DNA from 3 places in the Streptomyces sp. NBC_01520 genome. Region 1 is predicted to be linked to each of the others. Evidence: riboswitches for the same ligand, from Rfam matches in the RefSeq annotation. Region 1 holds a riboswitch; each other region holds the start of a gene.

Evidence for each region. Region 1 has a riboswitch for thiamine pyrophosphate ahead of thiC (phosphomethylpyrimidine synthase ThiC). Riboswitches for the same ligand answer to the same signal wherever they lie in the genome.
Region 2: another riboswitch for thiamine pyrophosphate. It lies ahead of OG524_RS26630 (thiamine ABC transporter substrate binding subunit); the one in region 1 lies ahead of thiC (phosphomethylpyrimidine synthase ThiC).
Region 3: another riboswitch for thiamine pyrophosphate. It lies ahead of thiO (glycine oxidase ThiO); the one in region 1 lies ahead of thiC (phosphomethylpyrimidine synthase ThiC).

Annotation. Positions count from the first base shown of each region.
Region 1 covers NZ_CP109404.1:4,125,181-4,135,601, forward strand. The annotation lists gene OG524_RS18510 (DUF5326 family protein) at 11-220, shown strand; gene OG524_RS18515 (IclR family transcriptional regulator) at 507-1,277, shown strand; gene OG524_RS18520 (SsgA family sporulation/cell division regulator) at 1,379-1,816, shown strand; gene OG524_RS18525 (YibE/F family protein) at 1,927-3,282, opposite strand; TPP riboswitch at 3,353-3,486, shown strand; gene thiC (phosphomethylpyrimidine synthase ThiC) at 3,479-5,281, shown strand; gene OG524_RS18535 (DUF805 domain-containing protein) at 5,631-5,987, shown strand; gene OG524_RS18540 (hypothetical protein) at 6,176-7,000, opposite strand; gene OG524_RS18545 (metallophosphoesterase) at 7,182-8,237, opposite strand; gene OG524_RS18550 (LacI family DNA-binding transcriptional regulator) at 8,412-9,524, opposite strand; gene hisC (histidinol-phosphate transaminase) at 9,927-10,421, shown strand, end outside.
Region 2 covers NZ_CP109404.1:5,818,651-5,829,071, forward strand. The annotation lists gene pyrH (UMP kinase) at 1-386, shown strand, start outside; gene frr (ribosome recycling factor) at 502-1,059, shown strand; gene OG524_RS26620 (phosphatidate cytidylyltransferase) at 1,059-2,150, shown strand; gene rlmN (23S rRNA (adenine(2503)-C(2))-methyltransferase RlmN) at 2,256-3,362, shown strand; TPP riboswitch at 3,529-3,645, shown strand; gene OG524_RS26630 (thiamine ABC transporter substrate binding subunit) at 3,717-4,802, shown strand; gene OG524_RS26635 (ABC transporter permease) at 4,847-6,460, shown strand; gene OG524_RS26640 (ABC transporter ATP-binding protein) at 6,461-7,492, shown strand; gene OG524_RS26645 (LOG family protein) at 7,561-8,679, opposite strand; gene OG524_RS26650 (hypothetical protein) at 8,712-9,875, opposite strand; gene OG524_RS26655 (ABC transporter ATP-binding protein) at 9,857-10,421, opposite strand, start outside.
Region 3 covers NZ_CP109404.1:2,122,655-2,133,075, reverse strand. The annotation lists gene OG524_RS09680 (thiazole synthase) at 1-663, opposite strand, end outside; gene thiS (sulfur carrier protein ThiS) at 666-974, opposite strand; gene thiO (glycine oxidase ThiO) at 971-2,158, opposite strand; TPP riboswitch at 2,156-2,268, opposite strand; gene OG524_RS09665 (hypothetical protein) at 2,320-2,661, shown strand; gene OG524_RS09660 (NAD(P)/FAD-dependent oxidoreductase) at 2,690-3,922, shown strand; gene OG524_RS09655 (Rv2175c family DNA-binding protein) at 4,029-4,394, shown strand; gene thiE (thiamine phosphate synthase) at 4,494-5,144, shown strand; gene metF (methylenetetrahydrofolate reductase [NAD(P)H]) at 5,303-6,220, shown strand; gene OG524_RS09640 (hypothetical protein) at 6,271-7,221, shown strand; gene OG524_RS09635 (phytoene desaturase family protein) at 7,253-8,770, opposite strand; gene OG524_RS09630 (DUF4126 domain-containing protein) at 8,802-9,419, opposite strand; gene OG524_RS09625 (TetR/AcrR family transcriptional regulator) at 9,765-10,376, opposite strand; gene OG524_RS09620 (YhgE/Pip family protein) at 10,406-10,421, opposite strand, start outside.

The DNA.
Region 1 (10,421 bases):
GGCGATGGCCGTGCGGGAGATTTTCGCGGGGATGCCCTGGTGGGTGAAGTGGGTCGCGGTGCCTCTCATCGCGATCGTCGTGTTCGGCGGTCTGATCGCCAGCGTGGTCGGGTTCGTCATCGGTCTGCTGTTCAAGGTGCTGATCTTCGTCGTGCTGGTCGGTGGTGTGGTCTTCCTCGTACGGAAGTTCATGGCGTCGTCCTCCCGCAGCGACTGGTAGCAACGCGGGCGGACGCCGGATCACGCACGGTCCGACGGGTGGACGGCAGTCCGGCGATATGGCGATTAGCCCAGCTGAGTTAAGTCCAGGACGAAACCTCACTCGTGACGGAACGTGCCGATACAGTGGCGTACCGCTGCCGCCAGCTGAGAAGTGACGGTCCGTCACCAATCTGCTCAGTGGTTTGTGCGACCGTCCGGTCTCCGGACCTCAGGCTCGCGGCGGGCCCGCGGGGGCGGCCCCCGCGGGAGGGCTGAACGCCCGTCACCATGCCTGGGGGTGACCTGTGACCACGGCATCGAGTCCCGCTGCCCCGACGTTGATCGGTTCGGTTCAACGGGCGTTGAGGCTGCTGGAGGCTGTGGGCACCCATCGGGACGGGGCGCCCGCGAAACAGCTCGCGCGGGAAGCGGGGCTTCCCCTTCCCACGGCCTACCACCTGCTGCGCACCCTGACCCATGAGGGCTATCTCCGCAGGGAGAACGGCGTCTTCCTGTTCGGCGCCGCTGCCGAGCGCCTGGCCGGTGGCAGGCCGCCGATCGCCCGCCCCGGTGTGATCGTCGACTCGCTCGCGCACTGGGCGGACGTCATCGGTACGCCTGTGTACTGCGCCCTCTTCAGGGAGGGGGAGATCGAGATCATCGCGGTGGCCGATACGCCCGCCGCTCCCGCCGTGGACGAGTGGGCCTCCTTCAGGGAGACGGGCCATGCCCACGCGCTTGGGCAGTGCCTGCTGGCCCAGCTCGACGAGAAGGCGCGCGAGGACTATCTGGACCGGCACCCGGTCCAACAGCTGACGCGCTACTCCGTGCGGGACCGTGACATGTTCCTCGACCGGCTCCGATCGATGAAACGTACGGAACCTGTCATCGAGCGACAGGAATACGTGCTGGGAACGGTCTGTGCGGCCATTCCGATCACTGTGGGTCCCGCCGTGGCGGCGATGGCTGTTTCGCTACCCCTGGACCAAGAGGAACGGTTGCTCGCCGCAGTCGAACAACTACGCTGCGAAGTGACTACCCTCTTGCGCTCGTTCGTGTTCTCTATCAGTATCTGAAAAATCACTCCTTGTGATCTGCTATCGCGTGCACCACGATGGCGTCAATAGGGCCATGGGGGATCATTCCTGGCCAGATTCATCTACTGCGGGGTTGAACGATGCGCGAGTCGGTTCAAGCAGAGGTCATGATGAGCTTCCTCGTCTCCGAGGAGCTTTCGTTCCGTATTCCGGTGGAGCTCCGGTACGAGGTGAGCGATCCGTACGCGATCCGGATGACCTTCCACCTGCCCGGTGACGCCCCCGTCACCTGGGCATTCGGCCGTGAGCTGCTGCTCGACGGTCTCAACAGCCCGAGCGGCGACGGTGATGTGCACATCGGTCCGACCGAGCCCGAAGGGCTCTCGGACGTACACATCCGCCTCCAGGTCGGCACGGACCGTGCGCTCTTCCGCGCAGGCACGGCCCCCCTCGTGGCGTTCCTCGACCGGACGGACAAGCTGGTGCCACTGGGACAGGAGCACACGCTGGGTGACTTCGACGGCAGCCTCGAAGAGGCTCTCGGCCGCATCCTCGCCAAGGAGCAGAACGCCGGCTGACGAACGGGGAGCCCTGGCCGAGGGCATGGGATCCTCGGCCGAGCAAGCCCTTCGTCCGGGCGGCGGACCACGGCGAACGGCGATCCGGGATGTGTGTCCGGCGTCCGCTTTCATGCCTTACGGCGTCGGCCCCTCCCGGTCCGCACGGGTGCAGGAGCTCCGGCTTCCGCGCCGAGCCCCGTGCGGTCCGCGGAGACCACCAGGGCCGCGAGCACCGTCGTCACCGGCACCGAGGCGACCAGCCCGATCGATCCGACCAGGGTCCGGACGATCTCCATCGCGACCAGCTCGCTGTTGGCCACCGTCCCGACACTGCTCCGGGCGATCGAGAAGAGCAGCAGCAGGGGCAGCGCCGCGCCCGCGTAGGCGAGGACGAGCGTATTGACGACCGAGGCGATGTGGTCACGGCCGATTCTGATGCCCGCCCGGTAGAGGCCGCGTACGCCCATCGCCGGGTCCGCCTGGTGCAGTTCCCAGACCGCCGACGTCTGGGTGACGGTCACGTCGTCGAGCACACCGAGCGAGCCGATGATGATGCCGGCCAGCAGCAGGCCGCTCATGTCGATCTCCGGATACAGGCCGTGGATCAGACCGGTGTTGTCGTCCGTGTTGCCGCTGAGGCCCGCCCAGCCGGTGAAGAATGAACCCAGCAGCCCGATCAGCAGCAGGGAGATGAGCGTCCCGATGACGGCGACGGACGTGCGGGCGCTCAGCCCGTGGCAGGTGTAGAGCGCGATCAGCATGATGGCGCTGGCCCCGATCACCGCCACCACCAGCGGGTTCGAACCCTGCAGGATCGCCGGCAGGATGAACAGGGTCAGCACGGCGAACGACACCGCCAGCGCGATCAGTGCCATCAGCCCGCGCATCCTGCCCACCACGATCACCGCGAGTGCGAAGAGGCCCGCCAGCAGGGCCATCGGGACCGAGCGGTCCACATCCGTCACCGAGTACTGCAGGTCGCGGGGCGCGTCGGGCGCGTACGCCACGACCACTCCCTGTCCCTCCCGCAGTTGCCTGGGGGCGTCGGGCTGGATGACTTCGACGAACGTACGGCCCTTCTCGTCACCGGTCGTCACCTCGACCGTGGCCTTCTTGCACTCCCCCGACTGCTCGTTGACGGCCTCGCGCCCCGAGGGCGTCGAGGTGTCGCCGGTCGGTGGCACCTGAGCGGCGTTCACGGCCGCACAGTCGACGTCGACGACCTTCACCACCTTGCCGTCCTGGGTCTGCCGGTCGAAACCGACGCCGGTGCGCTCGTGGTCGGGGGTGCCGCCGGGCCAGAACGCCACGAGACCGACGAGGACCGCGGTGGCGAACGGGATCAGCACGGCCGCGATGACCTTGCGCAGGTGCTTGGACACGGGCGCGGCAGGGCCGTGGCTGTGTGAGTGGCCGTGCGCATGACTCTCGGTGCTGCCGGATGCGGGGCCGTGGGGTTCGGGGGCGCTTCGGGGGGACGTCACCCGGCGATCATCCCAACAACGGGGAGGCCCTCTGGCCAGCACGCCAGAAGGGACGCTAGCGTGGGGTCACCTTTGCACACGCGGGAGCTCGGAGCACCGGGCTGAGAGGGCGCTGACCTCCGTACATCCGTACGGGACACGCTGCGCCGACCGACGAACCTGTTACCGGGTAATGCCGGCGTAGGGAGTAGGTCTCATGACCACAGCGGACGCACGTACGCCTGCCTCGAAGCAGAATGCGCAGAACGACCGGATTGCGGCGGACGGCGAGGCCGGGAAGTCCATCGGCTGGCACAAGGGATACGTCCAGGGCTCGCGCCCGGACCTCCGGGTGCCGGTCCGTCAGGTGCACCTGACCAACGGCAAGGACGTGACGCTGTACGACACGTCGGGGCCGTACACCGATCCCACCACCGAGACCGATGTCCGCCGCGGTCTCGCCCCACTGCGGGAGAACTGGATCATCGCGCGCGGGGACACCGAGGAGTACGCGGGCCGGCCCGCGCGTCCCGAGGACGACGGGCTCAAGCACACCTCCCCGCGAGGTGGCCTGCGCAACCTCGACGCGGTCTTCCCCGGCCGCCCCCGGCAGCCTCGCCGCAGCCGCGACGGACAGCCGGTCACGCAGCTCGCGTACGCCCGCCGGGGGGAGATCACCCCGGAGATGGAGTACGTGGCGATCCGGGAGAACATCGGACCGGAGGTCGTGCGTGAGGAGATCGCGGCGGGCCGGGCGGTCCTGCCGGCCAACGTCAACCACCCGGAGATCGAGCCGATGATCATCGGTAAGCGGTTCCTGGTGAAGGTCAACGCGAACATCGGCAACTCCGCGGTCACTTCCTCCATCGAGGAGGAGGTGGACAAGATGACGTGGGCCACCAAGTGGGGTGCCGACACGGTCATGGACCTGTCCACCGGCCGCAACATCCACACCACCCGTGAGTGGGTCCTGCGCAACTCCCCCGTGCCCATCGGCACCGTTCCCCTCTACCAGGCCCTCGAGAAGGTCGACGGCCGGGCGGAGGAACTGACCTGGGAGATCTACAAGGACACCGTCATCGAGCAGGCCGAACAGGGCGTCGACTACATGACGGTGCACGCCGGTGTCCGTCTTCCGTACGTCCCGCTGACCGCCCGTCGCAAGACCGGCATCGTCTCCCGCGGTGGCTCGATCATGGCGGCGTGGTGCCTCGCGCATCACAAGGAGTCGTTCCTCTACGAGCACTTCGAGGAGCTCTGCGAGATTCTCGCGGCCTACGACGTGACGTACTCGCTCGGTGACGGACTGCGCCCCGGGTCCATCGCCGACGCCAACGACGAGGCGCAGTTCGCCGAACTGCGGACGCTCGGCGAGCTCAACTCCGTGGCCAAGCGGTTCGGTGTCCAGACGATGATCGAGGGCCCCGGGCACGTCCCGATGCACAAGATCAAGGAGAACATCGACCTCCAGCAGGAGATCTGCGAGGAGGCGCCGTTCTACACGCTCGGCCCGCTGACCACCGATGTCGCGCCCGCGTACGACCACATCACCTCGGGCATCGGTGCGGCCATGATCGCCTGGTGGGGTACGGCGATGCTCTGCTATGTCACGCCCAAGGAGCACCTGGGGCTGCCCAACCGGGACGACGTGAAGACGGGCGTCATCACCTACAAGATCGCCGCACACGCGGCGGACCTCGCCAAGGGGCACCCCGGGGCGCAGGAGTGGGACGACGCGTTGTCGGACGCCCGGTTCGAGTTCCGCTGGGAGGACCAGTTCAACCTGGCGCTCGACCCGGACACGGCACGGGAGTTCCATGACGAGACGCTGCCTGCCGAGCCGGCGAAGACCGCGCACTTCTGCTCGATGTGCGGCCCCAAGTTCTGCTCGATGAAGATCTCCCACGACATCCGGCGGGAGCACGGGGACGAACAGGCCGACATCGAGGCGGGGATGGCGGAGAAGTCCAAGGAGTTCGCGGCGGCCGGCAACAGGGTCTACCTGCCGATCGCGGACTGAGTCCGGCGCGTCCGTCAGGCGTCCGCCGGGCGGGGTGCGCGTGGGTGTGTTCAACGGTGCTGTCCTGGGCAACATGCCCCGGGGACAGCGCCGTTGGGCTGTTCATCGAGCTGTACGCATAAATCCCGGATCGCGTTGTCAATGGCCTATTTGAGGCGTTAGACCCTGTCCTGCCTTGGTTTCAGGCGGTGTTCGGAGACGGTAAGGACACGGAAGTGCGGCAGGTAGATGTACGTTTCGCCGGGCGTCTTCCTGCGCTTGACCGGCTCCTTATCCGTGCCTTACCTTCCGCTGTGCTTGGCCGAAAAGGTGTGCGTCCCGAACGGGGGCGCCAGGGGAGGGAATCGCAGTGAACTGGTACCTGGCCGTACTCAAGAACTACGCGGGCTTCAGCGGGCGTGCGCGCCGCAAGGAGTACTGGATGTTCCTGCTCTTCAACGCGATCGTGGCCGTGGTCCTGGCTGGGCTCGGCGTCGCCATCGAGAGCCAGATCCCGTACGGCATCTACATCCTCGCCACCCTGGTCCCCTCGCTCGCCGTCATCGTGCGCCGCCTGCACGACACGGGTCGCTCCGGCTGGTGGTTCCTGATCGCCTTCGTCCCGCTCGTCGGCGGCATCATCCTTCTCGTCTTCATGTGCCTCGAGGGTGCGCAGGAGCCGAACGAGTACGGCGCCAACCCCAAGCTGGCTCCGCAGGGAGTCTGACGGGACGCTCCGACAGGGTCGGAGCACCGCACGCCGACGGCAGAGGCCGGGCGCAGCTGCGAGCTGCCCCGGCCTCTGCCGTCGGCGGTGGTACGGGCCGACGCAGGATGCCGGAAGGGCGGACAGACCGGCCGGCCGTGACCGTTCCGGACCCGGATCGGGCACCGGCTCCGACCCGACCGGCCGGATCACTCCGGCCGGTGCTCGGGGCCGCCGAAGTCCGGACTGGTGAAGTCGGGGCTGGTGAAGGTGGGACGCGGCCCCGCCGAGGGGCCGTCCTGCGGCCCGGAGAAGTCCGGACTGCTGTAGCCGATCTTCGGGATGCGGTTCGGTGAACGGTGCGGGGTCCGTGCGGCGGGCCCCGCGGTCGGGTCGGCCAGGGCGTCCCGCAGGAAGGGCAGGATGCCGCGCTCCAGCAGGGCGTGGCGCCAGGCCTCCCTGGCCCGTGCCACGTCCTCGGGCAGCTCGCCCTCCTCGTCCGGTGCCGACAGGGCCGTGGCACCGTTGCGCAGCGCGGTGACGAGGAGTCCTGTCGCGGCGACCAGAATGGCCGCGGCGGCGGCGGCCGCGAAGAACCAACCGGCGGCGACCATGGTGCCGGCGAAGGCCAGGGCGGGGCTGAAGGCCTTCAGGAGATAGCCGACGAGCAGGAATATCAGGGCCGCGGTCCCCGCGAGGACGGGAGCCAGCGCGGTGATCACCGCGAGGGTGCCCGCGCCCGTCCGGTCGGCCTCGTCCGTGCCGGGCCGGAGGACGGACTCGGGGTCCGTCGGGTCCGACGGTCTGCGCAGTTCGCCGCGGACCTTCACGTAGTACTCGTACTCGGTGGCGGCGGCCGCGGTGATCAGGGCCGTGGCGTTCAGCGCCATGGTCCGCAGCTGTTCCGTGTTGAGCCGGTCCCCGACCCCGTCCAGATCCGGGCGTTCGTGAGCGTGACGCAGCGCGTCGGCGAGGATCCGCTCGTATTCGGGGCGGTCCTCGGCCAGCAGGTGCGGAGCGCTTTTCATCTGCATCCCCCGATGCTCCGTAGGGCCTGATCGACCGCGTGGGCCGGGCGATCGGGCGGAAACGGAGGAGAGCCTGCTACTGATACGCCGATGGTAGAGCGCCTACCGCACGGGGTGACAGGGGGTTTCCGGAAATAGGCCCAGCAAACGGCGTTGTCAGGTCGCGATGCGTCTTCCCCGGCATTCGTCAGTCATGCAGGGGAAGTTCGACGACCAACAGCTTTCCGGCCATGGTCACTCCGCCGTCCATCGCGATGGCCAGCCCGTCCGCGTACACGTGCGGACCGTCCACCGCGGGGCGGGCGCTGTCCTCGCCCTCCTCCGATCCGACCTCGCCGAGAAGATACGGAATGGGGCTGTGACCATGGACGACGCGCCGGCCACCGTACGTCGACATGAGTTCGCGCACGGCGTCGGCACCGCCCTCGTCACGGAAGGCGAACCGCTTGGTGAGCTTACGGAAGAGGTCCCAGCACTCGTCGGCGTCGTTCCGCGTGAGAATGGCGTGCACCGTGTCGTTGACGTCCTCGATGGTGGACCCGTAGTCAAGGTACGCCGTGGTGTCGGAGTGCATCAGCAGATGCCCGTCCTCCTCCACCACCGCGTCCAGCCGGGCCATCCACTGGAGGTGGACGTCCTGGAGCCGCTCCATGTCGGTCTTCTGGCCGCCGTTGAGCAGCCAGGCGGCCTGGAAGGTGGCGGTTCCCGCGCCGGAGTTCACCGGGGTGTCGCCGAACCTCTTCGCGCCGATGAGCAGCAGCTCGTGGTTGCCCATCAGGGCCTTGCAGTACCCGCCGGCCGCGGCCGCCTCCGCGGAGAGCCGCATGACGAGGTCGATGACACCGATGCCGTCCGGACCGCGATCGGTGAAGTCGCCGAGGAACCACAGCCTGGTGTTGCCGGCGGCCCAGCGGCCGTCGGCGTCCACGAGACCCTGCTCGCCGAGCGCCGCCAGGAGCTCGTCCAGATAGCCGTGCACGTCTCCGACGACGTACAGCGGCCCGCGCTCACCGTCGGCGACCGGCCGCGGCTCCGGCACGGTCCGCACCTGAACGGTGTCCCCGCGGTTGATCACCGGAAGATCGCGCGCGGTCGGCGTGTACCCCTCCGGGGGCTCGTCGCCCACGGAGGCGCTGCCGGGATGCGGCAGGGGCGACAACGGCGCCTGCGCATACGGCGGTACGCGGAAGTCGCGCAACGTCGCTGTCCGCACTACGGGTCCCTGACCGGCCCCCTGAGTCATCGACCCCTCCACCACCGTCGCGCAGCCGTACACCTGACGGGCCGTGCCTGGTAGAGGTGGTCCGCGGTGTCGTGCGCCCATCATAGGAATGCGGATCGTGCTGTGTGACGCACCAGGGGTGGTGAATCCGGGCGCACACATGGTTCACCAACCGTTTGATCCGGATTAATCCGATCAGTCCCCTGCGGGTGAGCGTGGTGCGCTGACCGTGGTGCGGGGCGGACGCCGTTGCGAGGAGGTCCGGACGATGAGTTCCGTCGGTATCACCTGCTCCACCGGACCGTCGTGCTCGACCCCTTCGATGGCGTCGATGAGAAGCTGGACGACCGCCGTGCCGATCCTGCGCGGTTTGAGCGAGAGCGTCGTGATGGGCGGCTCGGTCGACGCGTACACGGTGGACTCGCTGCAGCAGACCAGCAGCAGGTCCTCGGGGACCCGCAGGCCGTAGCGGCGGGCCGCGGCCAGGAGGTCGGTCCCGTTGGGGTCGAAGAGCCCGTAGACGGCGTCAGGGCGGTCCGGGCGGGCGAGGAGGCGGTCGGCGGCGACCGCGCCCGCGCAGGGGTCGTGGGCCGGGTAGGACTCGTAGACCGGATCCTGGCCGACCCGCTCGCACCAGTGGAGGTAGGCGGTGGTGGAGAGACGGGTGTACGTGTCGGTGGTGGTGCCGGTCAGCAGCCCGATACGGCGGGCTCCCGCGGCGGCGAGATGGTCGAGGAGGTCGAGTACGGCCGCCCGGTGGTCGTTGTCGACCCAGGCGGTGACGGGCAGGGTCCCGGCCGGGCGGCCGTCGGACACCACCGGCAGGCCCTGCCGGACGAGTTCGGTGACCACGGGGTCCTGGTCGGAGGGGTCGATGACGACCGTGCCGTCGAGTGCGACGTTCGACCAGACGTCGTGGCGTGAGGTGGCGGGCAGGATGACGAGGGCGTAGCCGCGGGCGAGCGCCGCCGAGGTGGCGGCTCTCGCCATCTCCGCGAAGTACGCGAATTCGGTGAAGGTGAAAGGTTCGTCCCCGTACGTGGTCACGGTCAGGCCGATGAGCCCCGATTTGCCGGTACGGAGGGTTCGGGCCGCGGCGGACGGGCGATAGCCCAGCCGCTCGGCGACCTCGCGGACATGGCGGCGGGTGGCATCCGGGAGCCTGCCCTTGCCGTTGAGCGCGTCGGAGACAGTCGTGATGGAGACTCCGGCCGCTGCGGCAACATCCCGAATGCCGGCCCGTCCCGGCCGGCCGCTGCGCCGGGGTGTCTCTGTCCGGCTCACCTGGTGCTTCCCTGCTGCTGTCATGGCGAGCCGATAGTAGGGCTCCGGTGGGGGGTGGGGACGGGCGCATATGCACCCATTGAGAGGCACGTTTCTGCATGATCACTAAAGGCTAAATGCCTTGCAAATCAAGGGCGTTGGTGGCCTGGACGCCGATGTGTCATGCATCGGCGCGCATGAACCTGCTAAATGGTTCATGTCTCGAAGAGGTCTCAACTCACCTTTTCGGGGGATGCGCGCCACGGAGTGAGCCACCGGCGCGCGACAGGACGGGCAGCGCTCCCCCTCCGGAGGCCGGGCCGGGCCCACCGTGCGACCGGCGCTTCGCCGCATGGAGGACGATTTCGGCACCGGGCCATTCGCAGGGGCGCCCAATCCTCATAAGGTGAGCAGTATTGATGTGCGGATGGTCGAGGAGGACCTGCGGTGAGCGAGACGAGCCCCAAGCTGCGCGCCGAGCTGGACGGCGTCCCTGCCTATGTGCCGGGGAAGCCGGCGTCGGCCGAAGGGCCGGTTGCCTTCAAGCTGTCCTCCAACGAGAACCCGTACCCCCCGCTGCCGGGGGTGATGGAGTCGGCACTCGCCGCGGCCGCCCACTTCAACCGGTACCCGGACATGGCGTGCACCGGCCTGATGAACGAGCTGGCCGACCGATTCGGGGTGCCCCTCGCGCATCTCGCCACCGGCACCGGTTCGGTCGGCGTCGCGCAGCAGCTGCTGCAGGCCACCTCGGGGCCGGGTGACGAGGTCATCTACGCCTGGCGCTCCTTCGAGGCGTACCCGATCATCACGCAGGTCAGCGGAGCCACGTCGGTCAAGGTGCCGCTGACCGACGGTGATGTGCACGACCTCGACGCGATGGCGGACGCGATCACCGACCGCACGCGCCTGATCTTCGTCTGCAACCCGAACAACCCGACG
Region 2 (10,421 bases), 1.7 Mb from region 1:
TCCGTGCCGTACGGCACATGGAGAAGGGGCGTGTCGTGATCTTCGGTGCCGGTATGGGGATGCCGTACTTCTCCACCGACACGACGGCCGCCCAGCGCGCCCTGGAGATCGACGCCGAGGCGCTCCTGATGGGCAAGAACGGGGTGGACGGGGTCTACGACTCCGACCCGAGGACCAACCCCGGCGCGGTGAAGTTCGACGCACTGGAGTACGGCGAGGTCATCGCCCGCGACCTCAAGGTCGCCGACGCCACCGCGATCACGCTCTGCCGCGACAACCAGCTCCCGATCCTCGTCTTCGAGCTGACCGCGGAGGGCAATATCGCCCGTGCGGTCAAGGGTGAGAAGATCGGCACGCTCGTGAGCGACCGGAGCACCCGGGCCTGACGGCCCAAAGGATGGACAACGGCCTGCCGGTCGGACACCGTGCAGGTGAGGACGCGACGCAGGATCCGCAGGGCCCGACGATGCCGGGTCCACCCAAGACACGCAGGAGCACGTGGTGATCGAAGAAATCCTCCTCGAGGCCGAGGAGAAGATGGAGAAGACCGTCGTGGTCGCCAAAGAGGACTTTGCGGCGATCCGTACCGGCCGTGCGCACCCGGCGATGTTCAACAAGATCGTCGCCGACTACTACGGCGCGCTGACCCCGATCAACCAGCTGGCCTCGTTCTCGGTTCCCGAGCCGCGGATGGCCGTGGTGACTCCGTTCGACAAGACCGCGCTGCGCAACATCGAGCAGGCGATCCGTGACTCCGACCTCGGCGTCAACCCGAGCAACGACGGCAACATCATCCGAGTGACGTTCCCGGAGCTCACCCAGGACCGCCGCAAGGAGTACATCAAGGTCGCCAGGACCAAGGCCGAGGACTCCAAGATCTCGATCCGGGCGATCCGCCGCAAGGCCAAGGAGACGCTCGACAAGCTCGTCAAGGACAAGGAGTCCGGCGAGGACGAGGTCCGTCGCGCGGAGAAGGAGCTCGACGACACCACCGCGAAGTACGTCGCACAGGTGGACGAGCTGCTCAAGCACAAGGAAGCCGAGCTGCTCGAGGTCTGATGAACGACTCTTCCTGGGGCGCCCCGCAGGGAGCCGGTTACTGGGGTGCGCCCGAGATGGGGGCCGCTTCGGCGGGTCCTGCCTACGATGTGCACGGCGCCCAGCAGACTCGGCCCATGCCCATCGTGCCGGACGTTCCCGACGCAGGTAGAGACGCTGACGACCGTGACGACCGGAACGGGGACGCCGTCGCGCGTGTCAGCGGCCCCCTGTTCCGTGACGAGAAGCCGCAGGAGCCCATGTCCACCCCGTTGCCGTCACCCCCGCCGCAGAAGAAGCGCGCGGGGCGTGATCTGCGTGCCGCGATAGGGGTCGGCCTCGGGCTCGGCGCGCTCGTCGCCGGGTCGCTCTTCATCGTCAAGGCCGTCTTCGTCGGTGTCGTCGTGCTCGCGGTGGTGGTGGGGCTCTGGGAACTCACCTCCCGTCTCAAGGAACGCAAGGGGATCAACGCCCCTCTCGTGCCGCTCGCCGTCGGTGGCGCCGCCATGGTGGTCGCCGGCTACGTGCGGGGCGCGGAGGGTGCGTGGGTGGCCATGGCGCTCACGGCGCTCGCGGTCCTCGTCTGGCGGATGACGGAGCCTCCGGAGGGATACCTCAAGGACGTCACGGCCGGTGTCTTCGCCGTGTTCTACGTGCCGTTCCTGGCGACGTTCGTCAGCATGATGCTCACCGCGGACGACGGTTCGTGGCGGGTGCTGACCTTCCTGTTGCTCACGGTGGTCGCCGACACCGGCGCGTACGCCGTCGGCTGGCGCTTCGGCACGCACAAGCTGGCACCTCGGATCAGTCCCGGGAAGACCCGCGAGGGCCTGTTCGGTGCGATCGGCTTCGCGATGGCCGCCGGCGCGCTCTGCATGCAGTTCCTGATCGACGACGGCAGCTGGTGGCAGGGGCTCCTGCTGGGTCTCGCCGTCGCGGCCAGCGCCACGCTCGGCGACCTGGGCGAGTCCATGATCAAGCGGGACCTCGGCATCAAGGACATGGGCACGCTCCTGCCGGGCCACGGCGGCATCATGGACCGGCTCGACTCGCTGCTGCCGACCGCGCCGGTCGTCTGGCTGCTGCTGGTGCTGTTCGTCGGATCCAGCTGATCAGGCTCCGTATGCATGCCGCCTGACCTGCGGTTTTTCGGTTGAGGGTCCGTTGTCCACAGGGCGGCGGGCCCTTACTCGTATGTCTGCGACACTGGAAGAACCATGCCTAAGCCCGGAGAACTCCAGTTTGTCGCGCCCCGCGGAGCCAAGCAGCCGCCGCGGCACCTCGCCGACCTCACCCCCGACGAGCGCAAGGAAGCAGTCGCCGCGACCGGCGAGAAGCCCTTCCGCGCCAAGCAGCTGTCGCAGCACTACTTCGCGCGGTACGCGCACGACCCGGCCGAGTGGAGCAACATCCCGGCCGGGTCGCGGGAGAAGCTCGCCGAGGCGCTGTTCCCGGACCTGATGTCCGTGGTGCGCCACATCAGCTGCGACGACGACACCACCCGTAAGACGCTCTGGAAGCTGCACGACGGGACGCTCGTCGAGTCCGTCCTCATGCGCTATCCGGACCGGGTGACTATGTGCATCTCGTCGCAGGCAGGGTGCGGGATGAACTGCCCGTTCTGCGCGACCGGGCAGGCCGGCCTCGACCGCAATCTGTCGACCGCCGAGATCGTGCACCAGATCGTGGACGGGATGCGGGCGCTGCGCGACGGCGAGGTTCCGGGCGGACCCGCGCGGCTGTCCAACATCGTCTTCATGGGCATGGGCGAGCCCCTGGCCAACTACAAGCGGGTGGTCGGGGCGATCCGACGGCTGACGGACCCGGAGCCGGACGGCCTCGGACTCTCGCAGCGCGGGATCACCGTCTCCACGGTGGGCCTGGTGCCGGCCATGCTGCGTTTCGCCGACGAGGGCTTCAAGTGCCGCCTCGCCGTCTCGCTGCACGCCCCCGACGACGAGCTGCGTGACACCCTCGTCCCCGTGAACACCCGCTGGAACGTCCGGGAGGTCCTGGACGCGGCGTGGGAGTACGCGGACAAGTCCGGCCGGCGCATCTCCATCGAGTACGCGCTGATCCGGGACATCAACGACCAGGCGTGGCGGGGTGACCGGCTGGGACGGCTGCTCAAGGGCAAGCGGGTCCACGTCAACCTGATCCCGCTGAATCCGACGCCCGGGTCGAAGTGGACCGCTTCACGGCCCGAGGACGAGAAGGCGTTCGTCGACGCGATCGCCGCCCACGGCGTGCCGGTCACGGTCCGGGACACCCGGGGCCAGGAGATCGACGGAGCCTGCGGACAGCTCGCCGCCTCCGAGCGCTGAGACCCGGTACGGCCCGGCGAGCCCGGGCCGTACCGGTCAGGCGGAGCCCGGTCGGCCGGGCCGCCAAAGAGCGGTGCGTCTCGCCGGTACGCCTGACGCGTCGCACCGATACGGCCGGTTCACCAGCCGGAATCGGCCGGTGTAGCCTGGTCCGAAAATCAACTTCATATTCCGACAGGGGAGCGCCACAGCGCTGAGAGTGCGGCACCGAGGACAGGTCGGCCGCAGACCCTCTGAACCTCGCCCGGGTCATTCCGGGTAGGAAGTTCGGACAGTACTCAAGCTGTTGCGCCCTGCCCGCTCACGGAGCGGTCGGGGCCGCGTCTCTTCCTGGTCATCTCCAGGAGGAATCACATGAACACCACCACGAAGTACGCCGCGACGGCGCTCGCCGCCGCGCTCGGCGTCACCGTGCTCGCCGGCTGTGGCGGCACCGACGACGCCTCGGGCTCCGAGGGCTCCAAGACCGTCACCCTGGTCAGCCACGACTCCTTCAACGCCTCGGACGCCGTCCTGAAGGCGTTCACGAAAGAGACCGGTTACGAGGTCAAGGTGCTGAAGAGCGGTGACGCCGGTGCCGCGCTCAACCAGGAGATCCTGACCAAGGGCTCCCCGCGCGGCGACGTGTTCTTCGGCGTCGACAACACGCTGCTCTCCCGCGCCCTGGACAACGGTCTGTTCACGCCGTACGAGGCGAAGGGCCTCGACCGGGTCGCGGCGGACACCCAGCTCGACACCGCCGAGCACCGCGTCACGCCCGTCGACACCGGTGACATCTGCGTCAACTACGACAAGAAGTACTTCGCGGACAAGAAGCTCGACCCGCCGCAGTCCTTCGACGACCTGCTGAAGCCCGCGTACAAGAACCTCCTCGTCACCGAGAACGCCGCGACCTCCTCGCCCGGCCTCGGCTTCCTCCTCGGCACGGTCGCCACCTACGGCGAGACCGGCTACCAGGACTACTGGAAGAAGCTGAAGAGCAACGGGGTCAAGGTCGTAGACGGCTGGGAGCAGGCGTACAACGAGGAGTTCTCCGGCTCCGCGGGCGGCAAGAAGACCAAGGCCGACCGGCCGCTCGTCGTCTCCTACGCCTCCAGCCCGCCCGTCGAGGTGCTGTACGCCGAGCCGCAGCCCACCGAGGCACCCACCGGGGTCGCCACCGGCACCTGCTTCCGCCAGATCGAATTCGCGGGCCTGCTGGACGGTGCGAAGAACGAGGCCGGAGGCAAGGCGCTGCTGGACTTCCTGATCGGCAAGCAGTTCCAGGAGGACATGCCGCTGAACATGTTCGTGAACCCGGTCGCGAAGGACGCGAAGCTGCCGGAGCTCTTCACGAAGTTCGGTGAGACCGTCGACAAGCCGACGACGGTGGCCCCGGAGAAGATCGCCAAGAACCGTGAGCAGTGGGTCCAGTCATGGTCCTCGCTCGTCGTGAAGTAGTCACGCGTCCCGCGCGCGGGGGGAACGCGGCGCGGCTCGGCCTGATGGCCCTGCCCGTCGCGTTCTTCGCGCTGTTCTTCGCCTACCCCGTCGTCGCGATCGTCGGCCGGGGGCTGAAGGCGGACGGCGTCTGGCAGTTCGGCCGGATCGGCGAGGTGCTGAGCCGGCCGGACATCGCCGACGTCCTCTGGTTCACCACCTGGCAGGCGCTCGCGTCGACCGGGCTCACCCTGCTGATCGCGCTTCCGGGCGCCTACGTCTTCGCCCGGTTCGACTTCCCGGGCAAGAACCTGCTGCGCGCCGTCGTGACCGTGCCGTTCGTCCTGCCGACCGTCGTCGTGGGCACGGCGTTCCTCGCGGTGCTGGGGCGCGGCGGATTCCTCGACGAACTGTGGGGCGTCCGGCTCGACACCACGGTCTGGGCGATCCTCCTCGCCCACGTGTTCTTCAACTACGCGGTCGTCGTACGGACCGTGGGCGGCCTGTGGTCGCAGCTCGACCCCCGCCAGGAGGAGGCCGCCCGGGTACTCGGCGCCGGACGTCTCGCCGCCTGGCGGCGGGTGACCCTGCCCGCGCTGGCGCCGGCCGTGGGCGCCGCCGCCCTGATGGTCTTCCTCTTCACGTTCACCTCCTTCGGAGTCGTCCAGATCCTCGGCGGTCCCGCGTACTCCACGCTGGAGGTGGAGATCTACCGGCAGACCGCGCAGCTGCTCGACCTGCCGACGGCCGCCGTGCTGACCCTGGTGCAGTTCGCCGCGGTCGGCGGGATCCTCGCCGTACATGCCTGGACCGTACGGCGCAGGGAGACGGCGCTGAAGCTGGTCGACCCGGCGCAGACCGCCCGCCCGCCGCGCGGATTCGGGCAGCGGGCGCTGCTCGGCGGGGTGCTGCTGACGATCCTGCTGCTGATCGTGGTGCCGCTCGGCGTGCTGGTGGAACGCTCCCTGGGCACCTCCGGCGGATACGGCTTCGGCTTCTACCGCGCCCTGCAGTCCGCCGACGCGAGCGGCTCCACCTTCCTGGTCCCGCCGCTCGAAGCCATCGGGAACTCGCTGCGGTACGCGCTGGTCGCGACCGGCATCGCCCTGGTGATCGGCGGCCTCGCCGCCGCTGCCCTGACCCGGCGGGCGGGACCGCTGGTGCGCGGCTTCGACGCGCTGCTGATGCTGCCGCTCGGGGTGTCCGCGGTCACCGTCGGCTTCGGCTTCCTGATCACGCTCGACGAACCGCCGTTCGACCTGCGTACGTCCTGGATCCTCGTCCCGCTCGCCCAGGCGCTCGTGGGCGTCCCCTTCGTCGTACGCACCATGCTGCCCGTCCTGCGGGCGGTCGACGGCCGGCTGCGGGAGGCGGCGGCGGTGCTCGGTGCCTCACCGCTGCGGGCCTGGCGCGAGGTCGACCTGCCGCTGGTGCGCCGGGCGCTGCTGGTGGCCGCCGGGTTCGCGTTCGCCGTGTCGCTGGGCGAGTTCGGCGCGACGGTGTTCATCGCACGCCCCGACAACCCGACCCTGCCGGTCGCGGTCGCGCGGCTGCTGGGGCGCTCCGGCGAGCTCAACTACGGGCAGGCGATGGCCCTCAGCACGATCCTGATGCTCGTCTGCGCGGTGTCGCTGCTCCTGCTCGAACGTGTCCGTACCGACCGATCCGGGGAGTTCTAGATGCTGGCACTGGATTCGGCCACGGTCCGCTTCGGGGAGCGGACCGCACTGGACGCTGTGGACCTGGAGGTCGCCGACCACGAGATCGTCTGTGTCCTGGGTCCGAGCGGCAGCGGCAAGTCGACGCTGTTGCGGGTCGTCGCCGGGCTGCAACGGCTGGACGGCGGACGGGTGCTCCTGGACGGCGCCGACCAGGCCTCGGTGCCCGTGCACCGGCGCGGGCTCGGCCTGATGTTCCAGGACCACCAGCTGTTCCCGCACCGGGACGCCGGGGCGAACGTCGCCTTCGGGCTGCGGATGCACGGAGTCTCCCGCGCGGAGCGTGACCGCAGGGCCGACGAACTCCTCGACCTGGTCGGCCTGCCCGGCGCCGGTCGCCGGGCCGTCGCCGCCCTGTCCGGCGGCGAGCAGCAGCGTGTGGCCCTCGCCCGCGCGCTGGCGCCCCGCCCGAAACTGCTGATGCTGGACGAGCCGCTGGGGCAGCTGGACCGCAGCCTGCGCGAACGCCTCGTCGTCGAACTCCGCACTCTCTTCGGCCGGCTGGGTACGACGGTGCTCGCGGTCACCCATGACCAGGGCGAGGCCTTCGCCCTCGCCGACCGGGTGGTGGTCATGCGGGACGGCCGGATCGCCCAGGTGGGCACCCCGCTGGAGGTCTGGCAGCGGCCCGCGTCCGCGTTCGTCGCCCGCTTCCTGGGCTTCGACAACGTGGTGGAGGCGACGGTGGCGGGCACCTCCGCGGACACAGTCTGGGGCAAGGTGCCGGTGCCGGACGGTTCGCCCGCCGGCCGGTGCGAGCTGCTCGTCCGGCCCGCCGGGGTACGGATCGGCGGGCCGGAGGCCGGGCTGCGCTGCACCGTGGGCCCGCGCACCTTCCGGGGCCACCATGTCGCCGTGACCCTGCACCCCGGCGACGGGCCCGCCCTGGAGGCGGAGTGCGGGCTGCGGGACACGCCGGACGAGGGCGCCGTGGTCGGCGTGACGTTCGACGCGGCGGAGACCGTGGTCCTGCCCCCGGCCGGCCCGCACTGATCCTCACGGTCAGCGGGTCAGCAGGTCAGCGGGTCACCAGGTCGCCGGATCGGCGGCAGGACGGCGCGTCAGCCGGTCAGGCGGGCGAGCGCCTCCGGGGCCTCGTCGACCGTGTCGACCAGTGCGATGCGTGACTCCATCGCCCGGCCCGCCGCCAGCGCGCTCAGCAGCGGCCAGGCCGGCAGCTTCTCCGTCCAGTGCGCGCGGCCCACCAGCACCATCGGCGTGGGGGCCGAACGCGACTCGTAGTAGTTCGGTGTCGTGTTGTCGAAGATCTCCTGCACGGTCCCGGCCGCGCCGGGCAGGAAGATCACACCCGCGGTCGAGCGGGCCAGCAGCCCGTCCTCGCGCAGGGCGTTCGCGAAGTACTTGGCGATGTGGTCGGCGAACGCGTTCGGCGGCTCGTGGCCGTAGAACCACGTGGGGATCGCGACCGAGGAACCCCCGGCGGGCCAGCGCTCCCGTACGGCGAAGGCCGCCGTCGCCCAGTCGGTCACCGACGGGTCGAACGACGGCGTGGAGGCGAGGAGTTCGCAGGCCTTGACCAGCATCGCGTCGGAGTGCGGTGCCGCGTAGGCGCCCAGGTTGGCGGCCTCCATGGCCCCCGGCCCACCGCCCGTCGCCACGGTCAGACCACTGCGGGCCAGGGCCCTGCCCAGCACGGCGGCCTCCCGGTACGCCTCGGTGCCGCGCGCCATCGCGTGGCCGCCCATGACACCCACCACCCGTGCACCGGTGAGGTGTTCGTCCAGGGCGTCGGACACCGCGTCGTCGTGGAGCGCCCGCAGCATCGATGAGAAGACGTCACCGTCGGACTTCGTCCGCTGGAACCAGCGGTACGCGTGCGCGTCGGGCGTCACCTCGTAACCACCGTCCGCGAGACCCTCGTACAACGCGTCGGGGGTGTAGAGCAGACCGCGGTACGGGTCGAAGGGCAGCCCGGGCACGGGCGGGAAGACGAAGGCCCCGTCCGCCCGTATCTTCGCCTCCGCGCCGGAATCCATCCGGCAGCCGAGGAAGACCGCGCCCCGGGTGTCGGTCGCGAGCAGCGCCGCGCCGCGGTCCGTCAGGTCGACGGACTGGACCCGATGACCTGTCAGGGTCCCTGCGGCGACGGCCAGGTCGAAAGCGGCGAGCGTCTCGATCTCGACGCCGGATGCGCAGGTGTTCTCGTCCGGGTTCTCCACGCCGCCATGCTACGGATCGGCCGACAGGGCCGTCACCCCGTCAGCGGCAGCGCAGCCAGCTCCGCGATCACCCAGGTCAGCGGGGCGAACACGACCAGCAGCATCGCCGCGCGCAGGGCGGTGGCGGTGCGCAGGGCGGAGGCCGGAGCGCCCATCCGCAGCAGGGTCCCGGCCGTTCGGGCCCGGGCCTGCTTCGCCTCCAGGGCGGAGGTCAGGAGCGTCGCCAGGGTGCAGCCCAGGACGAGTGCGGCGCCGAGCGCGGTGAGGGGGCCGAAGGGGCGCGGGCCTCCGGTGTACAGCACCGAGGCCGCGATCACCCCGGACACCACCGCGCAGACAACCCCGAGCGGCCGCCCGATCCGGGACGCCTCGTCCATCAGGACCCGGCCGGCCAGCAGCCGTACGGCCCCGGGGCGCACGGCCTGGAGCAGCCGCCCGCACAGGTACGTGAGGCCCGGACCTGCCATGGCCAGACCGATCGCGGTGAGGGTCCAGCCGGCCAGCACGCCCGCCGGGGTGGAGTCGAGCCGGCCGGGCAGCGGGAAGGGGGTGCCCGCCGAGCCGCGGCTCGTGTACGCCTCGACCGCCAGGCCTGCGGCGGTGAGCGCCACGCCCCACGGCAGCCCCGTCGGCGCGGGCGCCGGGGCGAGCAGGTCCTCGGTCTCCTGGGCCTCGGACGGCGCGGCCGGCCGGGAACGCAGGGCGAGTCCACTGGCCGCCGCCGAGACCAGCGGCACGAGGGCCAGCAGCGTGAGCGCCGCGGCCAGCGGCAACGGGGTTCCCGCGCCCAGGAATTCGGCCGCGCCGCCGTCGAACGGCAGCCCCGTCAGATCGCCCCGCAGGTGGAGGAAGAAGAGCAGCGCCACCATCGAACCCAGCGTGGTGGACACCGCGGTGGAGACCGCCGCGAGCGCGGTCAGCCGGACCGGCCCGAGCCCGGCGTCGAAGAGCCCTGGGCGCGGGCGGGTGCTCGGGTCCGTCCGCGCGACCGCGACCGCGAACTGGACGGTCGCGGCCAGCGGCACGGCGCACCACAGCAGCCGCAGGACGGAACCGGAGGTGTGCGCCGGGTGCCCGGAGGCGTATCCCAGGGTGCACAGCAGCAGGAATCCGACGCCGGCCGATGCCGCGGCGAGGAGCAGCCGCCGCATCAGGACCAGGGGACGGGATCCGCGGGTCAGACGGAGAGCGAGCACGCCGACCGGCCCTCCGGATCGGACACGGCGGGCAGGGCGACGGTGGTGACACGGCGGCCGTCGAGCAGTGAGACCGCACGGTCGGCGAGGGTGGCGACCTCCGCGTCATGGGTGGCGAGCACGACCGTGATGCCGTGGGACCGGGCCGCCGTGGTGAGCGTGCGCAGCAGCTGTGAGCGCTCCGCCCGGTGCAGCGTCGCCGTGGGCTCGTCCGCGAAGAGCACGGTCGGTGCGGCGGTCAGCGCACGGGCCACGGAGACCCGCTGCCGCTGTGCCTGGAGCAGGGTGTGCGGCCGTTTCCTGGCGAGTGCGCCGATGTCCAGGCGCTCCAGCCACTCCGTCGCCGCCTTCTTCGCCGCCCGGTGCGAGACGCCCCGCAGCAGCAGGGGCAGGGCCGCGTTCTCCCAGGTGGTCAGCTCCGGTACGAGCTGGGGTTCGGCGGCGATCCAGGCGAACCGGTCGCGGCGCAGCTTTTCGCGCAGCCGCGGGCCCATGGTGTGCACGGGGACGCTGTTGAACCAGACCTCGCCCTGCTGGGGCACCAAC
Region 3 (10,421 bases), 2.0 Mb from region 1:
CGCGGCCATCAGCTCCGGTTCCTGGGCCCGGGTCACCGCCGAGGCGAGCATCACGGCGTCGCAGCCCAGCTCCATCGCCAGCGCCGCGTCCGAGGCCGTCCCGGCACCGGCGTCCAGGATCACCGGAACCCCGGCCTGCTCGACGATCAGCTGGAAGTTGTGCGGGTTGCGGATGCCCAGCCCGGAACCGATGGGAGAGCCGAGCGGCATGACCGCCGCGCACCCCACGTCCTGGAGCTTCCGGGCCAGGACCGGGTCGTCGTTGGTGTACGGCAGGACGGTGAACCCGTCGTCCACCAGGACCTCGGCGGCGTCCAGCAGCTCGATCGGGTCGGGCAGCAGGGTCCGCTCGTCGGCCACGACCTCCAGCTTGATCCAGTCGGTGCCCAGCGCCTCCCGGGCGAGCCGGGCGGTCAGCACGGCCTCGCCCGCGGTGAAACAGCCCGCGGTGTTCGGCAGGACGCGGACGGAGAGCCGTTCCAGGACGGAGAGCACCGAGCCCCGCACGGTCGGGTCGAGCCGGCGCATCGCCACGGTGGTCAGCTCGGTGCCCGACGCGATCAGGGAGCGCTCCAGCACGTCGAGGCTCGGCGCCCCGCCCGTTCCCATGATCAGCCGGGAGGAGAAGACGGTGGAGCCGAGGGTGAAGAGGTCGTCGGACACGGTCAGCCTCCCTGGACAGCGGTGAGGACCTCGACACGGTCGCCGTCGGCGAGCACGGTGGCGGACCACCGGCCGCGCGGGACGACGGCCTCGTTGACCGCCGCCGCGACCCCCGAGTGCGCGGCGGTCAGGGTCGCGACCAAGGCGTCCAGCGAGGTCCCGGCGGGCACGTCGCGGCGCTCCCCGTTGACGGAGACGGACACCGAATCGGAAACCGGCACGGACACCGAATCGGGATCCGGCACGGACACGGGAACGGGCAGCGGCTCGGGCGCCGTGGCGGGTGCCGCGGTGGGCACGGGCTCTGTCATGCGGGCTGCTCCTGGGGCGCGGGGGAGAGGGCTTCGCAGGACGGGCCGAAGCGGTCGGGCGTGAAGGGGCGGGCCACCTCGGGCAGTTCGCCGGTGGTCAGTACCTGGGCCATCACATCGCCGGTGACGGGTGTCAGTAGCACCCCGTTGCGGTGGTGGCCGGTGGCGAGGTGCAGGCCGGGCAGCGCGGTCGGGCCCAGCAGCGGGGCGTTGTCCGGCGACGCGGGGCGCAGTCCGGCCCGGGTCTCCGTCAACGGCAGTTCGGTGATGCCTGGCACCAACTCGTGGGCGTCACGCAGGAGTTCGTAGACCCCGCCCGCGGTGACCGTGGTGTCCCAGCCCATTTCCTCACTGGTGGCGCCCACGACCAGCTCGCCGTCGGCGCGGGGCACGAGGTAGACATGGCTGCCGCGCACCACGGCCCGCACGGTCCGGCTGAGGAAGGGGGCGTACGTGGGCGGCACGGTCAGCCGCAGCACCTGCCCCTTGACCGGGCGGACCGGTGGTGCGACCGCCTCGGGCAGTCCTTCGAGCCGGCCGCTCAGGCTGCCGCCGGCCAGCACGACCTGGCCGGCGGACACCTCCGAGCCGTCGGCCAGGACGAGGCCCGTCGCCCGGCCGCCCGTGACGGAGAGCCGCCGTGCCCAGGCCCGGTGGAAGACCACCCCGGCCCGCTCGCACGCGGTGACCAGGGCCGAGGCCAGCCGCCGGGGATCCACCTGGTGGTCGCCGTCGACCCGCAGCCCGCCGCGTACCCCCGGGGCGAGCATCGGTTCCAGGCGGCGGCACTCGCGTCCGCTGAGCCACTCGGACTCCAGCCCCGAACGCTGCTGCAGGGCGTGCAGCTCCCGCAGATGGGCGCGGTCGTCGGAGTCCAGGGCGACCGCCAGCGTGCCGCAGGCGCGGAAGCCGGTTTCCCGGCCTGCCGCTTCCTCCAGCTCGGCCACGAACGCCGGATAGCGCGCGGCGGAGGCGACGTTGAGACCGAGCAGCATCTGCTCGCCGTAGTGCAGTTCGGTGACGGCGGCCAGCATCCCGGCCGCGACCCCGGCGGCCCCGCCGCCGGGCTCGGGGTCCACCACCGCCGTGGACAGACCATGCTGGGCCGACCGCCACGCGGTGACCAGACCGATGATCCCGCCCCCGACGACCAGGACGTCGGAGGTGTTCCCGCAGATGCGCATGGGCGTCCAGCCCCTCCCTTCGCCGGCATGACCCGGATCAGGTTCGTACGGTCGGAGGCCGGTCAGCCTCCCTCTCAGCCCGGTGCGTCCGGGCTCCCGCGAGTGCCTTACGGTGGCCAGCCTAGACCCCGCCGCCCACGGCCAGTAAGGGAGCAGCCACCGTGGCCCGTTCACTCGACGGACTCGTCCTCGCACCGGTCGCCGACCAGGCCCCCGGCCAGGTCGGCACCCGCACCCGCTTCACGTACCACGAGCGGGAGGGGCGGATCTGGGCCGAGTACGCGGGCGGTGACGTCGTCCGCGGCCACCTCGTCGGCACCCGGGACGCGGACACGCTGGACTTCCGGTACGTCCAGCTGAAGCGGGACGGGACGACCTCCGGCGGGCACTGCGTCTCGGTCGTCACGGAGCTTCCCGACGGCAGGGTGCGGCTGGACGAGCGCTGGGAGTGGGAGTCCCAGGAGGGCAGCGGGACGAGCGTGGTGGAGGAGCTCCCGGCCTGACGGCGTGTCAGGTGATTAGGGTGGGCGGGTGAGCGAGCAGACGCGGGACCGGACAGCGGGGGAGCGGCCACGCCGTGTCGTGATCGTCGGCGCGGGCATGGCCGGCGTACAGACGGCCGTGGCCCTGCGGGAACAGGGCTTCACGGGTCCCGTCACCCTGATCGGCGCCGAGCCGCACCAACCGTACGACCGGCCGCCGCTGTCCAAGGCCGTCCTGCTCGGCAGCGCGGAGGACTCCGCCTTCGACGTCGACTTCGAGGCGCTGGACATCACGCTGCGCCTGGGCCTCGGCGTGACCGGCCTGCGCGCCGCCGCGCACGAGCTGGACACCCCGGACGGGCCCGTCCCGTACGACGTCCTGGTCCTCGCCACGGGGGCCGAACCCGTCGTCCTGCCCGGCTCGGAGGGCGTCCCGGGCGTCCATCTGCTGCGCACCCTGGACGACGCCGAACGGCTGCGGCCCGTACTGGAGAGACAGCACGACATCGTGGTCGTCGGAGCCGGCTGGATCGGTGCCGAGTTCACCACCGCGGCCCGCGCGGCCGGCTGCGCGGTCACCGTCGTCGAAGCCGCCGGGCGTCCCCTCGCGGGCACCCTGCCCGCCGAGGTCGCCGCCCCGATGGCCGCCTGGTACGCCGGGAGCGGAGCCGAACTCCTCACCGGCGCCCGGGTCGCCCGCGTCGAACCGGGCGCCGTCCACCTGACGGACGGCCGGGTGCTCCCCGCCGGTGCGGTGGTCGTGGGCATCGGTGCCCGGCCGGCCACCGGCTGGCTGGCCGGCTCCGGCATCGCACGGGGCCCGGACGGCTCGGTCACCGCCGACGGGTACCTGCGCACCTCGCTGCCCGACGTGTACGCCGTGGGCGACTGCGCGTCCTTCCCCTCCGCCCGCTACGGCGAGCGGCTGCTCGTCCACCACTGGGACAACGCCCTCCAGGGGCCCCGGACGGTCGCCGCCGCCGTGGCCGACGGCCGGCCGCGGGCGTACGACCCGGTGCCCTACTTCTGGTCCGAGCAGTTCGACCGCTTCGTGCAGTACGCCGGCCACCACCGGGGTGCCGACACGCTGCTGTGGCGGGGCGACCCCGCCGAGGCGTCCTGGACGGTCTGCTGGCTGCGGGAGGGCGTCCTGGTCGCGGTGCTGGCCGTCGGCAGACCGCGCGACCTCGCCCAGGGGCGCAGACTCGTCGAGGCCGGGGCGCGGATCGATCCGGAACGAGCCGCCGACCCCTCCGTGCCGCTGAAGTCGGCGACGCTCTAGGAACCTGCTCCGTGCCGCCGGAACCGGCGACGCTCCGGGACGCGGCGTGCCCCCGTACGGTCGGCCCGGCTACCGGCTGTCGGTCCGGGATGGCACGCTTGTCCCTGTGACCGAGATTGACGCAAAGATCGATGCTCTCGTCCCCGCATGGCTCCACCTTCCCGACATCGCGGAAATGCTCGATGTCGAGGTGACGCGTGTACGCCAGCTGGTCAAGGAGGGCCAGCTGATCGCCGTACGACGTGGTGAGAACCGCGCGCTCCAGGTGCCTGCCGCCTTCATCGACGGCGACAAGGTGGTCAAGGGTCTCGCAGGGACCCTGACGCTCCTGAGGGACGACGGCTACAAGGACGAAGAGATGCTGGAATGGCTCTTCACCTCCGACCCCAGCCTGCCCGGAACACCCGCGCAGGCCCTGAGTGAGAATCGCGGTACGGAGGTGAAGCGCCGGGCCCAGGCGCTCGCCGTCTGACCGTACGACCGTGAGCGGGGTGCGGGCCGTGAAGGACACGGCCCGCACCCCGCTGTCACGGCTCCACCGACCACCGATGTACCGACGGGGGAACACCACATGTCCACGCCTCGCGCGCAGCTCTCCGACGCCCGGCTCTACCTGTGCACGGACGCCCGGAAGCGGCAGGGCGACCTGCCCGACTTCCTCGACGCCGTGCTCACCTCCGGCGTGGACATCGTCCAGCTGCGCGACAAGGGGATGGAGGCCGCGGAGGAACTCGACCACCTCGCGGTGTTCGCAGACGCCTGCAAGCGCCACGGCAAGCTCCTCGCGGTGAACGACCGGGCCGACGTCGCCCACGCCATCGGCTCCGACGTCCTGCACCTCGGGCAGGGCGATCTGCCGGTGCCCGCCGCCCGCGCCGTCCTCGGCGGCGACGTGATCGTCGGCCGCTCCACCCACGCCGAGTCCGAGGTCGACGCCGCCGTCGCCGAGACCGGCGTCGACTACTTCTGCACGGGCCCCTGCTGGCCCACCCCGACCAAGCCCGGCCGGCACGCCCCGGGCCTCGGCCTCGTGCGCTACGCCGCCTCGCTCGGACAGCCGCGTCCGTGGTTCGCCATCGGCGGGATCGACGCGGGCAACCTGGACGAGGTGCTGGACGCCGGAGCGCGCCGGGTCGTCGTCGTACGGGCGATCACGGAGGTGGACGACCCGGCCGGAGCCGCCGCGGCGCTCGCCGCACGCGTCCGGGCCCGGTCCGTCTGAGCCGGAGCCGGCTTCCCGGACCCGTGGACAGCCCCGTGAACCGCGCCGCGGGCCGCACCGTACGGCCCTCTGTCCGAAGGGTGGACAACAATCATCTGATTCCGGTCAAATCGCACCGTCCGGTTGGGGTACCGCCGAGCCCTGGTTAACCTCGCGGTATGGCCCTTGGCACACCTTCCACCAGGACGGATCACGCCCGCACCGTGCGTGAACTGCTCGCGACCGGCAAGACGTCGTACTCGTTCGAGTTCTGGGCGCCCAAGACCGAAAAGGGCGAGCGGAACCTCTGGAACGCCCTGCGACGGGTCGAGGCGGTGCGGCCGAGTTTCGTCTCAGTGACGTACGGGGCCGGTGGTTCGACCCGTGCCGGGACGGTACGGGCGACCCAGCAGATCGCCGCCGACTCGACGCTCACCCCGGTCGCGCACCTCACCGCCGTCGACCATTCCGTCGCCGAACTGCGCAACATGGTCGGGCAGTACGCCGACGCCGGCATCCGCAACATCCTCGCGGTGCGCGGAGACCCGCCCGGCGACCCGATGGGCGAGTGGGTCGAGCACCCGCAGGGGGTGCGGTACGCCGCCGACCTCGTCCGGCTGATCAAGGAGTCCGGCGATTTCTGCGTCGGCGTCGCGGCGTTTCCCGAAATGCACCCGCGGTCGGCCGACTGGGACTCCGACGTCCGGAATTTCGTGGACAAGTGCCGCGCCGGAGCCGATTACGCGATCACCCAGATGTTCTTCCATCCGGAGAGTTATCTGCAGATGCGTGACCGTGTGGTCGCTGCGGGTTGCGAAACCCCGGTGATTCCCGAAGTTATGCCGCTCACCAGCGTCAAACAGCTGGAAAGATTCGCCCAGCTCAGCAACGCGTCCCTGCCTCCGGCACTGAAAGACCGCATCCTCGCCGCCAAGGACGACCCCGCCGCTGTACGCTCCATTGGCATCGAGTTCGCCACGGAGTTCTGCGCGAAGTTGCTCTCCGAGGGTGTCCCGGGGCTGCACTTCATCACGCTCAACAACTCGACGGCGACGCTCGAGATCTACGAGAATCTCGGACTGCACAAGCAGTCGTGACCGGCCGTACCCGCCACCAACCGGGGCGGTGGCCGTAGGAGGGGGCGGGCGTGGGCTGGACGGTCCTCTACATCGCATTCGGCATCGTGGCGTTGTGGCTGCTGGGCGAGGTGCTGCTGCAGTACAAGGCACGCCTGCGCTGGCGGCTGCTCGCCTTCGGAGGCTTCCTCGGTGTGGTCCTCGGTGTGCTGATCCCCTCCGTGCTGGTGATCGCCCTCGGCGCGATCGCCTTCGCGACGGGCCAGACGTATGTGACGCTCTCCTTCCGGAAGGGCTTCTCCACCGGCTGGGCCATAGGCGGCAGCCCCGGTGCGAGCCGCCGTCGCCGCGGTGGCGGCGAGCGGTCCGCCACCCAGGAGCCCGTACTCCAGGTCTCCGGCCTGGAGTACGAGGAATCCGCCCCCCAGGCCCACGGAAACGCGGCCTCCGAGGTCTACGAGCCGCAGCCGCTGCCCGACGACACCGGCCAGTACGGCATATACACCGACACCGCCCACAGCGCCCGGGGCGGCGAGGACCGGCAGCAGGACGAACAGCAGCCGCAGTACACCGCCTACGACCCGTACACCGGCTATGCGCAGCCCTCCCAGGACACCTACAGCGGCCAGGGCGCCTACCAGGCGGCCCAGGACGCCTACCCGGGCCAGGAGAGCTACCAGGGCCAGGACGGCTACGCCACCGGGCAGTACGACTACGGCACCGGGCAGGCGGGCTACGCGGCCTACTCGGACCCGTACATCGGGACGGGCACCACCGCGGGCACCGGGCAGCACGCCACGTACGACAGCTACGGCAACGCCTACGACAACGGCTACGGCGGGCAGCAGCCCACCGACGCCTACGCCGGTCAGTACGCCTCCGACACCCCGCCGGGCGGCGTCTGGGTCCCGCAGCAGCGCGAGAGCGAGCAGTACCCCCCGATGCCCCCGGAGGCGCCGACCGGCCCCGCCCCGTACGGCAACGGATACGACACCGGCCAGAACGAGCAGTACCGCTACTGACGCGGTACCGCCCATGGACGGCTTCCGCAGCTCACCGCGAGCCGCGGAAGCCGTCGCCCTCCACCACGAGTCCGGCCACCAGGGCCCCCGACATCCCGGCATGGGCCATTCCACCGCCCGGATGCGACCATCCGCCCGCCAGGTACAGGCCGGGCAGCGGGGTGCGGTTCCCGGAGTGCAGAAAGGCGCCGTCCGCTCCCGCCAGCGCGGGGGCGGGCACCGAACCGCCCTCGGCGCCGGTGTCGGCCGCGGTGTCGGCGGGGGTACGCGTCTCGGAGCGGATCATCCGCTCGCGCAGGCCGGGGACCGCCTCGGCGGCCCGGCCGATCATGGACTCGGCGAACCGCTCGCACAGCACGGCGTCCGTCCAGTCGACCGGACCGTGCGGTGCCACCGTCGCCATCAGGGTCACCGCCTCGTGCTCCCCGTCCGGGCGGGTGGCGGGGTCGTCCGGGCGCAGGACCGTCACCGTGGGACGCTCCGCCGCCCGGCCCCCGAACACCGCCTCCTGCTCCGCCGCCCCGTCCGCCGGATGCACCACGGTCCGGTGCACGGCACCGGCCTCCCGCGCGCCGCGCAGCGACAGCAGGACCAGGAAGCGGCCCGGCACCCGGCCGCGCTCCACGCCCGGCCGCTCCCCGGGCGCCCCGCCGGGCAGAGGCTCCTGACCGGGCGACAGCTCAGGCCGCGGCTGCGCCCCGAGGACGACATGGTCGGCCTCCACGCTCTCGCCGTCCGCCAGCTCGACGCCCGCGGCCCGGCCGTCCTTCTCGGTCACCCGGACCACCTCCGCACCGAAGACGAACGTCACCCGACGGGCCAGGCACCGCTCGTACACCGCGTCGGCCAGCGCCCGCATCCCCCCGGCGACGTACCAGCTGCCGAAGGTCTCCTCCATGTACGGCAGGAGGGCGGCGGCGGCCGGTGCGTGACGGGGATCCAGGCCGTACGACAGGGCGTATCCGTCGAGCAGGGCGGCCAGCCGGGGATCCGCCAGCTCCACGGAGCCGACCTCCGCCACCGTCCGCGCCTGCCGGGCGGACCGCAGCAGCCTGCGGCGGCGCACCGCCGGGTAGGGGTCCCGGCCCAGTACCTGGTGGTCGTCGCGCAGAGGCTCCTCCAGGAGGGGCCTGCGCGACCGGTCCCAGGCGGTGCCCGCCCGGTCCAGGAACTCCCCCCAGCGCGCCCCGGAACCCTCCCCGAGCGCCGCGTCCAGCGCGCCGACGACTCCGGCCCGTGAGGCGTTGGGCAGCGACACCGCCGTGCCGTCCGCGAAGAGATGGCGGCTCGCAGGGTCGACCTGGGTCAGCGTGACGCACTGCTCCAGGGACTTCTTGCCCGTCTTCACGAACAGATCGCGGTAGACCGCCGGAAGATGGAGCAGCGAAGGCCCGGTGTCGAACACGAAGCCGTCCCGGGCATGGCGGCCGAGCGAGCCGCCGTACGTCCGCGACCGCTCGTACACCGTCACCCGGTGGCCTGCCACGGCGAGCCGTGCGGCCGCCGCCATCGCGCCCGTCCCGGCGCCGATCACCGCAATTCGTGCCATGTCACAGACCCTAGACGGTGCCACCGACAGGTCATTCGGGAGGCCGGTGCACGCCCGCTCCCGCCAGTCGTCCCTCCTCGCGCCGCTGCGTCCTGCGGCGCAGGAACCGGCGGATGCGGGAGGCGAGGAAGACCAGTATCACCAGGCCGAGCACCAGGAGGGTCCCGGCGATCACGGCCGCGGCCACCGGGTTGAAGACCGCGAACGTGATGATCCCGGCGACGCCGAGGTCCTCCGCGACGCTGACCCCGACATTGCTGAACGGCTCGGGCGAGGTGTTGACCGCCATCCTGGTGCCTGCCTTCACCAGATGGCTCAGCAGCGCGGTGGTGCCGCCCACCGCCCCGGCCGCGAGCTCCGGCAGCGATCCGCTCTCGCCGGCCAGCAGCGCGGCGACGACCGCCCCCGCCACGGGCCGGATCACGGTGTGCACGCTGTCCCACGCCGAGTCCACGTAAGGGATCTTGTCCGCCACCGCCTCGCACAGGAAGAGCACACCGGCGATCACGAGCACGTCGGTGCGCTGCAGCGACTGGGGCACCTCGTCGGTCAGACCGGTCGCGCCGAAGAGGCCGAGCAGCAGGACCACCGCGTAGGCGTTGACACCGCTGGCCCAGCCACTCGTGAACACCAGGGGGAGTACGGACACGGACGCGATCGTAACCAGTCGCGGTCCGGCCCGGGTGGGTCCCGGCACACAGCTCTGAGTATCCCTACCTATCGGGCGAGATGAGTAGGGATACGGATGGGGTGCCACCTGCCCGGACGGAAGAGTGGGGACCACGGAAGGGGCGCAGCGCCAGGACCGCCGACACGGGGCGGCGGAACGGCGCGGCGCTCCGGACGTAACGGGGGTGTACGACGGAGGGCCCGAGGACCACGGGGGACGGGGGAACGGGGTCACGGGGGAGGGTTCTGCGGAGTCACGAAGACGCCGGGCCGGTGGAATTCGAGGGGGATCGAATTCCACCGGCCCGGCGTCTTCGTGTGTTCCTCAGCGCCCGCTGACCCGCCCGTGCAGCAGCAGGGACAGGGCCGAGTGCACGTCGTCGATGGTCCGCTCCGGCTGGAAGGCCTGCCAGTCGAGGGCCGCCACCAGCACCATCCCGACGAGCGCGGCGGCCGTCAGCTGGATGTCGATCTCCTCGCTGAGCTCACCGTTCGCGACGCCCTCCCGGAGCACCTCCTCGACCACGGCGACGGCCTCCTGGCGCAGCACCAGGAGGGTCGACTGCCACGCGCGGTTGGTGCGCCAGAGCTCGGCGACGTACAGCTGGGTGAAGGCCGGGTAGCGGTCGATGAAGCCCAGACCGGCCCTGATCATCGCGTCCAGCGCCTCCACCTGGGTGCCGTCGCGCTCGTCGGTCTCCTCCACGGCGGAACGGAGCGAAGCGGTGAGCAGTCCGACGCCGTGCCGCAGCAACTCCTCGAAGAGTTCGGTCTTGCTCTTGAAGTTGTAGTAGACCGTGCCCTTGGCCACTCCGGCACGCTCGGCGATCTCGTCCACCGTGGTCGCGGAGAAGCCCTTCTCGGCGATGAGGGTCACCGCCGCCTCGTAGAGCTTCTGCCGGGTGGCCTGGCGGCGCGTGGTGCTACTGCTGTCCATGCCGACGATTCTCACAGGTCCGGGCGCGCTCACGGACTGAGCTCC